2 regions of the Microbacterium sp. NPDC079356 genome follow, and region 2 is predicted to be linked to the other one. Evidence: predicted binding sites of a transcription regulator. Region 2 holds the regulator's gene; the other holds the start of a gene.
What was found. The regulator HspR, encoded in region 2, represses chaperone genes until heat shock. The targets are predictions, from matches to a motif close to AAGTTGAGTCNNNNNGACTCAACTT.
Positions count from the first base shown of each region.

Region 1: the regulator HspR is predicted to act here: its motif matches at 2,275-2,299, upstream of ACPEH0_RS06290 (Hsp20/alpha crystallin family protein).

Region 1 is NZ_JBMWDN010000002.1:303,285-307,694, forward strand. It holds gene ACPEH0_RS06280 (DUF2207 domain-containing protein) at 1-1,257, opposite strand, end outside; gene ACPEH0_RS06285 (MarR family winged helix-turn-helix transcriptional regulator) at 1,294-1,722, shown strand; gene ACPEH0_RS06290 (Hsp20/alpha crystallin family protein) at 1,797-2,246, opposite strand; gene ACPEH0_RS06295 (prolyl oligopeptidase family serine peptidase) at 2,386-4,410, shown strand, end outside.
Region 2 is NZ_JBMWDN010000004.1:53,170-57,579, forward strand. It holds gene ACPEH0_RS10710 (endonuclease/exonuclease/phosphatase family protein) at 1-254, opposite strand, end outside; gene ACPEH0_RS10715 (hypothetical protein) at 286-876, shown strand; gene ACPEH0_RS10720 (hypothetical protein) at 920-1,846, opposite strand; gene ACPEH0_RS10725 (heat shock protein transcriptional repressor HspR) at 2,011-2,451, opposite strand; gene ACPEH0_RS10730 (DnaJ C-terminal domain-containing protein) at 2,462-3,442, opposite strand; gene ACPEH0_RS10735 (nucleotide exchange factor GrpE) at 3,458-4,057, opposite strand; gene dnaK (molecular chaperone DnaK) at 4,060-4,410, opposite strand, start outside.

The DNA.
Region 1 (4,410 bases), on a different contig from region 2:
GAGGGCCACGAGCACCGCCGCGACGACAGCCGGGACCGCTCGCACCCAGGCGGGGACCTCGCGTCGGAAACCGCGATCGTAGAGCGCCGACTCGGCATCCTTCAGGATCCGCTGCGCCGTCGAGGAGAGGCGCGTGTCCGAGGTGCCGAACTCGAAACGGTCGCCCGTCCGGCCGTCGGGGAACAGTCCCGTCAGGAGCGCGCGACCGTCGGCGTCGGCGCGCCCGGGGTCCACCAGTTCGGCGACGAGCTTCGCGGACCCCCACCGGGGCTTCTCCCCCTCGGTGATGCGGATGGAGCCGACGATGGCCTGCTCGAGCACCTCGGCGGGGATGGCCTTGCCGGTCTTCTGCAGCAGCACCGCCGCGTGCAGCGCGTCGACCCCCGCGGGCGGTTCGGATTCCGCGATCACCGTCGGCCTGCCGGCTTCGTCGGAGAGGTGGCGGCGCCGCAGCCACAGCGTCCACCCCGCGACCCCGACGAGGCCCGCACCGGCAGCGGCGTGCCCCCAGCCCAGCGGTGTGCCGAGGTATGAGGTGTCGAGCGGCTCGAAGGTGCCGTCGGCGAACCCGACCGCGAAGGTCAGAGATTCGCGGGGGCCGAGCTCGGCCTGCCGCGCGACGATCGTCGCGCCCGAGGAGGACGTGTCGATGTCGATGGCGTCGCACGGCGTCTCGGCCCCGAACGGTCCGGCATAGCAGGCGAGGGAGCCGGCGGCATCCGCGATCTCGCCGTCCAGATGCAGCCTCACCGTCACCTCACCGAACGGCTGCGCCCAATCGAACCCGTTCACGTCCCAGTAGAGCTCGAGCCCCGTGTCGGGGAACTCGCGCGTCACGTTGTCGAGGGTGTAGGTGAGGACGAAGGTCTGGCGACCATGGACGTAGTCCTCGGATCTCGCCGTCACGACCAGTCCGTCCTCGCCATCGTCGGTCTCGACGACCTCCCACGGGTCGCCCTCCGCGTCCACCGCCGATTCGAGGCTCGGCCGCAGCGGCTGACCGTCGTACTCGTCGGGGATCACCCGTCGGATGCCGCGGTTCTGGTCGGTCTCGGGGAACCGCGCCACGAGCTCCTCGACCACCCGCATCCGACTCGTGCCGTCCTCGGCGCGGGTCAGCGCGTAGTCGACGGTCAGACTGTCGAAAGAGAAGTCCTCGACGTCGGCGTTCGCCGCCGAGGGAGCGCCGACGAGGACGCCGAGCGCGACGGCGACGACGGCTCCGGCACGGGCGAGACGACGGGACCAGGGCTGCACGCGGTCAACCCTACGAGCGACGCTACAGTTGACGCCATGACCGACCGCCGCCTCGCCATCGCTGCCTGGGAGAGCCTCTTCCGCGCGCAGCACGAGGTCCTGGCGGAGATCTCACGGGACTTCGAGGACGACGATCTCTCGAGCGCCGAATACGACGTGCTCCTGACCGTCACGCGCTGCGAGGGTCACACCGCGCGACTGCGCGACGTGACGGCGAACATGCTCATCAGCCAGCCGAGCGTGTCGCGCCTGGTCGACCGGATGGTGGCGCGCGGGCTCGTCGCGAAGTGCCCCGACCCCAACGACGGCCGCGGCGCCGTGCTGCGCGCCACGGAGCAGGGCGCGGCGATGTTCCGCCGGCTCGCGACGACGCACGGCCGCACCATCGCCGAGCGGATGTCGGTGCTCACCGACGACGAACTCGCTGAGCTCGAGCGGCTCACCGCTCGCCTGCGCGGCGTCTGACGACACAAAAATCGCCCCGCACCCGAGACGGGGTGCGGGGCGATCGTCGTCTCATCGCCGGAGCGGTGCGCCGATCACTGGTCGATCGGCTGCGGCTCGCTCTCGCGGGTGGTGATGGTCGGGGACGAACCGTCGGCGACGACCTCGACCTTGCGCGGCTTGGCCTTCTCGCTCACTGGGATGGTGACGGTCAGCACACCGTTGTTGTAGGTCGCGGTGATCGCGTCGGTGTCGATGCCCTGGCCGAGGTTCAGCTGGCGGAGGAAGCTCGCGGTCTCACGCTCGCGCGTGATCCACTTGACCCCCTCGCCCGACGACAGCGTGCGCTCGGCGCGGATGGTCAGCAGCTGGCCGTCGACGTCGATGTCGACCGAGCCCGGGTCGATGCCGGGGAGGTCGGCGTTCAGCACGTAGTGGTCGCCGTCGCGGTACAGGTCCATCGGCATCCGTCGCGGGCCGCGGCGCGTGTCGAAGAGCGTCGACGCCAGGCGGTCGATTTCACGGAACGGGTCGTAGGTCGCCATGATTCTCTCCTTTGTCCAAGTGGTCTGAAAGTTGAGCCCCTGCGGCTCAAGTACGTCCAGATTAGCACTCCCGCATGGAGAGTGCCAATGGTTCTCGCACGGCGAACGACGCGGCGGAGGTGCCCCGTAGGCTGACCGCATGAGCGCCCACGAGATCGCCCCCGAGCCCGCCGACCCGTTCCTCTGGCTGGAGGAGATCGACGGATCCGCGGCTCGCGCGTGGGCCGCGGAGCGCACCGCCGAGACCGAAGGCGCCTATGCGGGCGCTGCCCGCGACGCGCTCGAGACCAGGCTCACCGGCATCCTGCAGGACCCCGACCGCCTCGTCGTCCCGAGTCGTCACGGCGACCTCATGTACGACCTGTGGCGGGATGCCGACAACCCGCGCGGCCTCTGGCGCCGGACGTCCCTCGCCGCCTTCACGGCGGGCACTCCGGACTGGGAGGTCCTGCTCGACGTCGACGCACTGGGCCGCGAGGAGGGAAGGACCTGGGCCTTCGCCGGCGCGACGCACGGGCCGGCCGGCAGCAGCCGCGCGCTCGTGCGCCTGAGCCCCGACGGCGGAGACGCCGCCGTGGTGCGCGAGTTCGATCTGGAGACCCGCCGCTTCGTCGAGGACTCCCCCTTCGCCCTCGACGCGGAGAAGTCCATGATCGCGTGGGTCGACCGCGACACGCTGCTCGTCGCCACGGCCCTGCACGGCGGCGGCGTCACGGACTCGGGCTATCCGATCACCGCCCGTGCCTGGCGCCGCGGCGAATCGCTCGAGGACGCGCCGCCGATCCTCACGGGTGTCCCGTCGGACGTCGGCGTCTTCGCGCACGTCGACCACACCGGCGGCGCGGCGACGCCGATCGTCGTCATCGCGCACGACTTCTTCCACTCCGAGGCGTGGGTGTGGGACGGCGCCGAACCGCACCTGATCGCCGTGCCGCAGGACGCGCACGCCGACGTGCACGGCGACCTGGTCGCCGTCCGGACGACGACGCCGTGGCGCATCGGCGACACGACGCATCCGTCGGGCACCCTCCTGCTCGGCCCCCTCGAGACCGTGACGAGCGGGGACGGGTCGGACCTGCGCGTCGCGTTCGCGCCGACCGACACCGCGGTGCTCGAGTCCTGGGCGTGGACGAAGACCCGCCTCGTGCTGACGATCCTCGACCGCGTGCAGAGCCGGCTGGTGTCGCTCGACCCGGCGACGCTGACCGGTGTCGAGCTCGACCTCGGGCTCGGCGACGACGACCTCTTCAGCGCGAACGTCGCGACGGCGGACGACGACGAGGACGACCAGCTCTGGGTCGTCGCGCGCGGCTTCCTCACACCGCCCACCCTGCTCGTCCTCGACCCGGGCGCGGAGCCGCGGGTCGTCGACCGCAGCCGCGCGACCTTCGACGCGACGGGTCTCGTCGCCGAGCAGCACTGGGCGACGTCGGCCGACGGCACCCGGGTGCCGTACTTCGAGGTCGGCCCCCGCGAGCGGCACGGCGCACTGCCCGTGCTGATGAACGGCTACGGCGGCTTCGAGCACGCGCTGACGCCGGAGTACCCGACGATCGTGGGCCCGGCCTGGCTCGAGCAGGGCCGGGTGTACGTCGTCGCGAACATCCGGGGCGGCGGCGAGTTCGGCCCGGAATGGCACCTCGCGGCCCTCCGTGAGAACCGCCACCGCGCGTACGAGGACTTCGCCGCTGTCTCGCGTGACCTCGTCGCCCGCGGCGTCTCGACCCCCGACCGCATCGCCTGCCACGGGCGCAGCAACGGCGGGCTGCTCGTCGGCAACATGCTGACCCGGTACCCCGACGACTTCGGGGCGATCGTCTGCGGCGTCCCGCTCCTCGACATGCGCCGGTACACGCGCCTGTCGGCCGGCGCGAGCTGGATCGCCGAGTACGGCGACCCCGACGACCCCGCCGACTGGGAGTTCGTGAAGACCTTCTCGCCGTACCACCTCATCGAGCCCGGGCGGCGGTACCCGGCATCCCTCATCTACGCGGCGGCCAGCGACGACCGGGTCGGGCCGGTGCAGGCGCGCAAGATGGCGGCGCGGTTGGCGAACGAGACGGATGCCGAGGTGCACTACCTCGAGCCCGTCGAAGGCGGTCATGCGGGCACCATCGACGCGGCGGCCACCGCGGCGCTGCATGCGACGATCCACGCGTTCCTC
Region 2 (4,410 bases):
GTCTTCTGGTTGACGGGGTGCTCGGGCCGCGTGACCTGCGCGTGGCTCGTGCCGGCGTAGACGTAGTAGCTCGTCGCTCCCGGGATGTCGGCCCAGTCGACCGTCAGCGAGGTCGTCGAGGCGCCGACGTAGTTCACGAGGCCCGCCTTGGGAGGGACGGAGGCGGCGAACGCGGGCGAGGCGGGAAGGGTGAGGGCGAGCGCGATCGCAACGATCACTGCGACGGCGCTGCGAGCGTGGGGGACGCGCAGCATAGGCGGATGATAGCAACCTACGCTTGTCGGCATGACGCGAATCTCTGCCCAGGCGGACCCCGCGCGATGGGTCCCGATCACGGGATCCTTCGGGTTCCGTGGACGACGCGCCCGCAAGAAGGCGATCGGGATGCTGCTCGCCCAGGCGAACGCCGCGTTCGGCCGCGAGCAGCCCGGTAGCAAGGTGGCGGCGTGGGCGATGAGCCAGGCGATCCCCGCCCTCATGCGCCGCGCCGACGGGCGGCTGCTCGCGTGGGTGTGGAGGGACGATCCCGAGCTGCTCGTCGCGATGGCCCAGGTGCAGGAGCTCACGCCCCAGCTGCGCACGATGCGGGCGAGCATGCCGATCGAGTACGACGACACCGTCACGTTCACCGGCTCGCCCCTGGGTGTCGGCGAGAAGCTCGAGATGCCGCTGCCGCCGAACCCGCGTCAGACCCCGTTCGCGTCGTACACGTGGGACACCGGCACCCACCTCGTGACACTCACCGCGGTCATCTCCGACCGCGAGCGGTTCGGCACCGTCATCCCCGCCGTCGACGCCCTCGCCCGCTCGCTGCGATTGGTCGACGACCTGACCGTCGGCGAGGGCCCCGGAACCCTCCGCATCGACCCCGCCTGACCCCCGGCATCCGCGCGCCCCGTCGCCGAGACGTCGCAGATGGTCACTTTCGCCGGCGCGCAGCGACCATCTGCGACGCCTCGGGGCGCCATCCCCGCTCGAGGAGGGCGGCGCGGGTGCGCTCGAGTGCCCACCGGCGGGCGGCGCCGCGATGCGAACGGTTCACCCGGATGACCCGCCACCCCGCCGCGGCGAGGTCGTCCAACCGATCCACGTCGCGCGCGTACTGACGGTCGTCGAGGCGATGCTGCTGCCCGTCGTATTCGAGCAGTACCTTCGTCGGCGCGTGGACCAGATCGCCGTAGGCGAGGAACCGACCGTGCGCATCCCGGATCTCGGCATTCACCTCGAAGGGCGGAAGCCCGGCCTCCCGCGCGTCCAGACGAAGGAGCGTCTCCGCGACGGAATCGGTTTGCGGCTCTGTGAGCTCGAGCGCACGTCGCAATCGCCGCACGCCGCGCGACCCGTCCCGCTCGGCGACCGCGGCCTCCAGCGCATCGACGGTGAGCACAGGGTGGTGGCGACGGAGCAGCGCATCCGCCGCGACGACGAGCTCACGATCGCTGAGAAGGGATGCCGCCTGGCACCACGCGATCGCCGGCTCGACCACCGGCATCCCGTCCATCAGCCGGAGGCGGGCCGCCTGGGAACGGTGCCCGCGCACTCCCGCCCCGCGAGCCCGAACGATCGGTGGGATCGCGGTCACATCGAGGGTGGACCGGAGTCGATCGGGAGCCCACCCTCCCGCGAGGACGAGCGCCGTCGCGTGCGAGAAATGCTCCCCGGCCCGCAGCTTGGGCAGATAGCCGAGGGCGAGCGCCCTGACGTCGTGAGCCTCTTCACGGGAACGGACACCGTAGAACGGCGCCGCAAGGGACGGATGCCGCAACCGACGGCGCGTGACGCCGGCGCCGAGAGCCTGCGCGACGAGGAAGCGGTCGGGGAGACCCGGGGGAAGGACACTCGGCATCCGCCAACGATCCCGCCGCGATCACCGTCACCCACCCGCCCGTCGCCCCCTTGTGGACATCCGCCCGCCCGTCGGACCCCCTGGAGAAGCCTCGAGACGTCGCAGATGGTCGCTTCAGACGCCGTCGGGCGACCATCTGCGACCCCTCGGCGAACGAAGAAGCGTCAGTCGTCGGAGGGGGACGGATGCGGGCGCCACAGCACGACGTCGGTCGCGCGGCGCACGCGCGTTCCCTGACGGAGCGTGACGACCGAGCCGGTCGCGCCGGCGGCGAACACGCGGGCACCGCGGCGGGCGGCGACCTCGTCGCGCAGGCGACCCTGCAGTCCCGTGACCTCGCGGCGCAGCATCCGCACCTCGTTCTCGAGCTCGATGATGCGCGAGATCGCCGGCAGGCTCACGCCGTCGGCCGACATCTGAGCCACCTCGCGCAACTGCGCGACGTGCCGCAGGGAGTACCGGCGCGACCCGCCACGGGTGCGCGCCGGTACCACGAGTCCCAGCCGATCGTACTGACGGAGGGTCTGCGGGTGCATGCCGGCGAGCTCGGCCGCGACCGCGATCGCCAGGATCGGGGCCTCTTCGTCGACCTGCTCGTTCGCCATGCCTCTCACCTCACTCGCGCGCCTTGGCCATCAGATCGGCGCGGGGGTTCTCCTTGGGTTCCAGCTCGTGGAAGCGTTCCAACGCCTCGCGCGCCGGTCCGTCCAGGTGCGTCGGGACCGCGACCTGCACCTCGGCGAGCAGGTCGCCGGTGCCCTTCGCGGTCTGCACGCCCCGCCCCTTGACGCGCAGCACACGCCCCGACGGGGTGCCGGGGGCCACGCGCAGCTTGACGACGTCGCCGCCGAGCGTGGGCACCTCGATCGTGGCGCCGAGGGCCGCTTCGGTGAACGTCACGGGGACGTGGATGCGGAGATTCAGCCCTTCGCGCGTGAAGACGGGATGCGGGCGCACGCCCACCGTCAGCACGATGTCGCCCGCCTCGCCGCCGTCCGGGGAGGGCCGGCCGCGCCCGCGCAGCTTGATCTTCTGGCCGTCCGAGACCCCCGCGGGGATCTTGACCTTGATCGGCCTGCCGTCCTCGCCCTGCAGGGTGATCGTGTCGCCCTTCACGGCCGTGGTGAAGTCGAGGGTCGTGCGGGCGGTGACGTCGGCACCGCGCTGCGGACCGCCGAAGCCGCGGAACCCGCCGCTCGGCTGCCCGAAGCGGCCCGAGCCGAAGCGGCCCCCGCCCTGCTGCCCGAACATCGCGAACAGGTCGTCGAAGTCGGCCTGCTGGCCGCCTCCTCCGGTCGAGAACCTGCTGAACACGTCCTCGAACCCGCCGCCGCTCGCGCCGGGCTGGAAGCGCGCTCCCGAGCCCATGGCGCGCAGCTGGTCGTACTCGGCGCGCTGCTCCTTGTCGCTGAGCACCGAGTACGCCTCGCTGATCTCCTTGAACTTCGCCTCGGCCGCGGCATCCCCCGCGTTCGAGTCGGGGTGGTAGGTGCGCGCCAGCTTGCGGTACGTCTTCTTCAACTCGGCATCCGAGACGTCCTTCGACACACCGAGGACCTTGTAGAAGTCCTTGTCGAACCAGTCCTGACTGGCCATTGCCCCTCCCTTCCCTTACTCGGCCGGGACGGCGACGACGACCTTGGCGGGACGCAGCTCGAGGTCGCCCAGGCGGTAGCCCACCTCGACCACTTCGAGGATCGTCGCCTCGGTGGTGCCGGGAGTCGGCGCCTGGAAGATCGCCTCGTGCTGCTGCGGGTCGAAGGCCTCACCGGCTTCGCCGTAACGCTCGACGCCCAGGCGGGCGACGACCGTGCGGATCTTGTCGGCGATCGCGGCGAGGGGCGTGCCCTCCTCGAGGTCGCCGTGCTTCTCGGCACGGTCGAGGTCGTCGAGGACCGGCAGCATCCCCTTCGCGACGGAACCCTTGGCGCGCGCGATCTCCACCTCGCGCTGCTCCTCGGTGCGGCGTCGGTAGTTGGCGTATTCGGCCTGGACGCGCTTGAGGTCGAGGACGAGGTCGTGCTCCTCGGCGGGAGCATCGGCCACCGCGGCCTCGTCGGACTGGGCGGCGCCGAGGATGTCGTCGACCGTCAGCTCTTCGGGCTGCGTGTCGGGACCGTCGGCGGCGCCCTCCGGGGCCGCCTGGTCGGCAGCCCCGGAGTCCACGACCTCGTCGCCGTCGTCCGGCTTGTCGAAGTCCTTGTCCGCCATGCTTACTTCTTCTCGTCCTCGTCGTCGACGACCTCGGCGTCGACGACATCCTCATCGGATGCCGCCTGCTCACCGGCCGGCGCGTCGGTCGGGGCCTGTGCGGCCTCGGCCTGGCTGGCGGCGTAGATCGCCTCGCCGATCTTCGTCTGCGACGAGTTCAGCTTGTCGTAGGCGTCCTTGACGGTGTCGTCGTTGTCGCCCGCGAGCGCCGTCTTGAGGGCGTCGACGTCGGCCTGGACCTCGGTCTTGACGTCCTCAGGCAGCTTGTCGGCGTTCTCGTTCAGGAGCTTCTCGATCGAGTACGAGAGGGTCTCGGCCTGGTTGCGGACCTCGGCGGCCTCACGGCGCTTCTT